2 regions of the Staphylococcus sp. MZ3 genome follow, and region 2 is predicted to be linked to the other one. Evidence: riboswitches for the same ligand, from Rfam matches in the RefSeq annotation. Region 2 holds a riboswitch; the other holds the start of a gene.
The links. A riboswitch is a leader RNA that binds a small molecule or an ion and turns the genes downstream of it on or off. The one in region 2 is predicted to bind thiamine pyrophosphate.

Region 1: linked by a shared signal. The riboswitch ahead of tenA (thiaminase II) and the one ahead of KI230_RS05255 (ECF transporter S component) in region 2 are both predicted to bind thiamine pyrophosphate.

Annotation. Positions count from the first base shown of each region.
Region 1 is NZ_CP076026.1:2,146,662-2,149,880, reverse strand. It holds gene sceD (lytic transglycosylase SceD) at 384-1,079, shown strand; TPP riboswitch at 1,478-1,580, shown strand; gene tenA (thiaminase II) at 1,660-2,349, shown strand; gene thiD (bifunctional hydroxymethylpyrimidine kinase/phosphomethylpyrimidine kinase) at 2,342-3,172, shown strand; gene thiM (hydroxyethylthiazole kinase) at 3,156-3,219, shown strand, end outside.
Region 2 is NZ_CP076026.1:1,076,800-1,080,018, forward strand. It holds gene KI230_RS05250 (ABC transporter ATP-binding protein) at 1-794, opposite strand, end outside; gene KI230_RS05255 (ECF transporter S component) at 809-1,384, opposite strand; TPP riboswitch at 1,461-1,561, opposite strand; gene graF (glycopeptide resistance-associated protein GraF) at 2,346-2,480, opposite strand; gene auxA (lipoteichoic acid stability factor AuxA) at 2,632-3,219, shown strand, end outside.

The DNA of each region.
Region 1 (3,219 bases), 1.1 Mb from region 2:
ATTATCCTAAACATCCTTAATATACATTTAATCCATCCTAAATTTTTTATAGATCTAATTAACTTGAAATATACTCACTTAAAAACGACTTACATGACTAGTACTGTTGTGTAGGTCGTCTTTTTGTGTAGTTTTTCTAATAGAAAATAGACATAGATTGCAAAACGATTACATAAAAAATTGCAAATGAAAAACATTTTTACTGTCATGACAATTCTCGATAGAATCATATTTGAAATTATGGGGGATTTCGTTGTAATCACTGTGTAAAAAACAAGGCTATTTTTTTATTTTGTTGTAACCTGCACGGATTTTATAGATGTTACAGTAGTCTCTGTAAAACTTTTAGAGAAACAAATTACTTGTAGGAGGATTTTAAGATTATGAAGAAAACATTACTCGCATCATCATTAGCAGTAGGTTTAGGAATCGTAGCAGGAAATGCAGGTCACGAAGCCCATGCAAGTGAAGCGGACTTAAATAAAGCATCTTTAGCGCAAATGGCGCAATCAAATGATCAAACATTAAATCAAAAACCAATTGAAGCTGGGGCTTATAATTATACATTTGACTATGAAGGGTTTACTTATCACTTTGAATCAGATGGTACACACTTTGCTTGGAATTACCATGCAACAGGTGCTAATGGAGCAGACATGAGTGCACAAGCACCTGCAACTAATAATGTTGCACCATCAGCTGTTCAAGCAAATCAAGTACAATCACAAGAAGTTGAAGCACCACAAAATGCTCAAACTCAACAACCACAAGCATCAACATCAAACAATTCACAAGTTACTGCAACACCAACTGAATCAAAAGCATCAGAAGGTTCATCAGTAAATGTGAATGCTCATCTAAAACAAATTGCTCAACGTGAATCAGGTGGCAATATTCATGCTGTAAATCCAACATCAGGTGCAGCTGGTAAGTATCAATTCTTACAATCAACTTGGGATTCAGTAGCACCTGCTAAATATAAAGGTGTATCACCAGCAAATGCTCCTGAAAGTGTTCAAGATGCCGCAGCAGTAAAATTATATAACACTGGTGGCGCTGGACATTGGGTTACTGCATAAGCCATTTATGCATAGCTAATCAATAGTTATATAAGTAACTTTTAGATTGGAATATATCGGGGAATTCTCGATATGTTCCAGTCTTTTTTATTTCGCAAATATATGTCATTATACAGGCTGGGACATAAATCAATGTTCTATGCTCTACGAAGTTATATTGGCAGTAGTTGACTGAACGAAAATGCGCTTGTAACAAGCTTTTTCCAACTCTAGTCAACCTTGCCGGCGGGGCCCCAACACAGAGAAATTGGATTCCCAATTTCTACAGACAATGCTAGTTGGGGTGGGACGACGAAATAAATTTTGCGAAAATATCATTTCTGTCCCACTCCCAACTGAGCAACAATAATTGAAAATGTTGAAACCGTTTGCTAAGATTAATTTGCAATTGAATACTAAGGAACTACTAGGGGAGCCTAATGATATGGCTGAGATGAATTGTTCAGACCCTTATGACCTGATTTGGTTAGTACCAACGTAGGAAAGTAGTTATTGAAGTGATGGGGCTAGTATAGCAACATTGCCATCAAACTACTTTCATGTTGGAAGTAGTTTTTTTATTTAGGGAGGATTTTTAACAATGGAATTTTCACAAAAATTGTACCAAGCTGCAAAGCCAATCATTAATGATATTTATGAAGATGATTTTATTCAGAAGATGTTATCCGGAGATATAGGAGCTGACGCATTACGCCATTACTTAAAAGCTGATGCTGCGTATTTAAAAGAATTTACAAACTTATATGCATTGCTAATTCCAAAAATGAACAACATGGATGATGTGAAATTTTTGATAGAGCAAATTGATTTTATGGTAGAAGGTGAAGTGTTAGCGCATGATATTTTAGCACAAATTGTTGGTGAACCTTATGAAGAAATTATTAAAACTAAAGTTTGGCCACCAAGTGGCGACCATTACATTAAGCACATGTATTTCCAAGCGCATAGTCGTGAAAATGCTATTTATACAATTGCTGCAATGGCACCTTGTCCATATATTTATGCAGAAATAGCTAAGCGCTCTCAAAGTGATCATAAGCTTAATAGAGAAAAAGATACGGCAAAATGGTTTGATTTTTATAGTACTGAAATGGATGACATAATTAACGTATTTGAGGCATTAATGAATAAATTAGCCGAATCAATGTCTGACAAGGAATTGGAACAAGTAAAGCAAGTATTTTTAGAAAGTTGCATACATGAGCGTCGATTTTTCAATATGGCTATGACACTAGAACAATGGGAATTTGGAGGAAAAGTAAATGATTAAACCTAAAATAGCATTAACCATTGCAGGTACTGATCCAACAGGTGGTGCCGGCGTAATGGCTGATTTAAAATCATTTCATTCATGTGGTGTATATGGTATGGGCGTCGTTACAAGTATTGTTGCTCAAAATACATTGGGCGTACAACATATTCATAATTTAAATCATCAATGGGTAGATGAACAACTTGATAGTGTCTTCAACGATACCTTACCGCATGCTATTAAAACGGGGATGATTGCTACAGCAGATACTATGGAAACGATTCGTCATTATTTAATGCAACATGAATCTATTCCATATGTAATTGATCCTGTTATGTTGGCGAAAAGCGGTGATTCATTAATGGATAATGACACAAAGCAAAACTTGCAGCATACGTTATTGCCATTAGCTGACGTAGTAACACCGAATTTACCAGAAGCTGAAGAAATAACGGGACTAACCATTGATAGTGAAGAAAAAATTATGCAGGCTGGCCGCATCTTTATTAATGAGATTGGTAGTAAAGGTGTCATCATTAAAGGCGGCCATTCAAATGATACTGATATAGCAAAAGATTATTTATTTACTAACGAAGGTGTTCAAACATTTGAAAATGAACGATTTAAAACAAAACATACGCATGGAACAGGGTGTACATTTTCAGCAGTTATAACGGCAGAACTTGCAAAAGGTAGACCATTATTTGAGGCTGTACACAAGGCTAAAAAGTTTATTTCAATGAGTATACAATATACGCCTGAAATCGGCCGTGGTAGAGGTCCAGTGAATCATTTTGCATATTTAAAGAAAGAGGGATTAGACGATGAATTATCTAAATAAAATACGTATTGAAAACCCATTAACAATTTGTTATACAAACGATGTAG
Region 2 (3,219 bases):
GTTGATTTACCGCGAATAATACGTCCATTTTTAAATTGTAATAAGTGTGAGTTTGTTGTTGGAAAGTCAACACGACTTGGTGCGAATTCCCATGCACGTGGATGCCACACACCATATTCACTGAGTAAATGAACATACTTCTGTAATATGATTTCAGGACATTCATCGGCAATGATATTTCCGTTATAATCCATCAAAATGACGCGGTCGACATGATTCCAGATGTGTTTAACTTTATGTTCAACGATTACAACAGTTTGATCTTCCCAAAGTTCAATTAGTTTAGTCCATAAATCTTCTGTTGCTTGAACATCTAACATTGCTGTCGGTTCATCTAAAAACAATGTTTTTGATTGTTGAAGAATGGTTTCAACAATTGCCAATTTCTGTTTCATCCCGCCACTTAAATCTTTGATATACGTTTCAGGGGTAACATTTAAATTGACCATATTTAAAGCATTGATAATTAACGCATCCATGTCTTCACGTGGTACTTGTCTATTTTCTAAAACGAATGCAAGTTCTTCGTATACTTTTGGCATACAAAACTGGCTATCAGGGTCTTGGAAAATAACGCCACTTAATGGGTCAACGATTAGTTCATCATATTTCATAGGTAATTCAATTAAATTAGGAACAATACCACTTAATACATTCAGAAGTGTACTTTTACCGCAACCAGAAGGACCGAGTAAAAGTACTTTTTCTTTGTCTTGAATAGTGATATTTAAATGATCGAAAATTTTACGCTGACCACTTGGATATTTTAATCGTAAATCACTTACTTTTAACACTCTGAATGCTCCTCTTATAAGTTGTCGTAATCTTCTTTAGCAGCTGGTCTAAATAATTTTGTTACGCCTGTCTTATCTAAAGCTTTTACTAAAAGGTAAGATAGGACGCCGGCGACTACTGCACCACTAATTAATCTAAATACGATGAATAATGTTAAGTTCCAACCTGCAACTTCATTTAAATAACCATAGAAATAATCTATAGGGAAAGCCGCGATTGCTGTACAAAAACCTGCTAACATAGCTACCATAACTGAACGAGATTGATATTTAAAAATTGCAAAGACAAGTTCACACGCTAAACCTTGTATGAAAGCGTAAACGATTGTCGGAATATCGAAACGACCCATAATGATAGTTTCGCCGGCACCTGCAGCAAATTCAGCCAGTAAAGCAATACCTGGTTTTGGAATAATTAGATAGCAGACAATCGCTGCCATGAACCAAACCCCGTTTGTTAATTGTTCGAGGTGAAGGCCTGTAGCTTGCACACCATTGTAAACAAACCACCATAAATTGTAAATAACTGCGAATACTACTGAAATAAGTACGGTTACTAGTATTTCAGATAGCTTTAAACCTTTTGACATTTTTACATCCTCCTAATAAAAAAACGCACAACCATCCATAGGAAAGTTATGCGTTCACAATATATATTAGTAAAACATATGTATAGTAACACTTTCCTACGCTAGTTCAAGCTAGATCAGGTTCAAAGGGTTTGAGGGCAAGCCTCATCTCAGTATAAAACACCCCTAGTGTGTGCGATTTATTTAATTAATTATACTGTAAGACGTTTGTAAACTTATGTCAATAGGTTGTCTTCATGAAATTTCGTTTAATTCGATTTAAAATTTATAATATTAGCATTGGATTTAAATTGGAGATGTAGTAGGAATGTTAGTAATTAAAGATATAAAAATATGTGACATGTAATAAGATTGAGCTGATAAATGAAGAGGGATACTTATCAATCATACCTCTTTAACAACAGTGAAGAACCCGTGCATAATGGCTTACGAATTATAGTTTGTAGGGTAAAAGAGGGATACATGCGCCGAGCACATGCAAAAAAGCCCCTAACAACTAAAAGTTGTAAGGTAAAAGAGGGATACATGCGCCGAGCACATGCAAAAAAGCCCCTAACAACTAAAAGTTGTAAGGTAAAAGAGGGATACATGCGCCGAGCACATGCAAAAAAGCCCCTAACAACTAAAAGTTGTAAGGTAAAAGAGGGATACATGCACCGAGCACATGCAAAAAAGCCCCTAACAACTAAAAGTTGTAAGGTAAAAGAGGGATACATGCACCGAGCACATGCATAAAATCCCCTAACAACTAAAAGTTGTAAGGTAAAAGAGGGATACATGCACCGAGCACATGCATAAAATCCCCTAACAACTAAAAGTTGTAAGGAAGGAGAGGGATACATGTGCCGAGCACATGCATAAAATCCCCTAACAACTAAAAGTTGTAAGGAAGGAGAGGGATACATGTGCCGAGCACATGCATAAAATCCCCTAACAACTAAAAGTTGTAAGGGGATTTAAATTAATTTAGTGTATCTTGGATATCTTGTTTTGTTTGATTAATATCTTCTGTTTTTTCTTCTTTTTTATCTTTTAATTTTTCTTCAACTTCTTTAGCTTTTTCTGCTGCTTTTTTATTTTGATTTTCATTAGACATGATTAATTCCTCCCAAATTGGATAATTATTTATATATAAATCTTACCCGGTTGTACTTTCGTTAAACTTTTCTAAGTCTATAGCACTATTTATTCATTTATCTAAAGACAACAACATTAGATTAATATATAATGATTTTGAGGTGAACATAATGTCTTTTCTTAGGAAACACGCCGAAATTATTTTTAGCTATTTAATCGGTATCGTTTCACTCTTCACTGGTCTCATTATTTTAATTAACTTGCCATTAATTAAACAATTAAATGGTGGTAAAAAAGTTGATACACATGTTCATAATGTGTGGGAATTTCTGAATGCATTTTTCAGTGAAATTATTAAAGTAATGAGTCGATTTATAGGTAATTTCCCTATAGTTAGTGCAATTGTGATAATTATATTCGGTATTTTAGTTATGTTGATTGGTCATACATTACTTAGAACTATTAAGTATGACTATGATATTTCTATCTTTTTCTTAGTTATCGGTATCATGTACTTTATTATTACTCTTATATTAATGACTCAAGTTTATGGATTCTTTGCAGTGATTTTCATTATTCCATTTACAATTCATATAGGATATATCGTCTATAAAGATGAATTGAATCAGGAAAATGTAAAAAATCATTTCATGTGGATAATTGTGAGTTATGGTATAAGTTACTTAATTACACAAATTGCATTGTATGGCAGAATTGATGCTAATGAAATAGAGTCAATTGATATCTTAAGTGTCAAT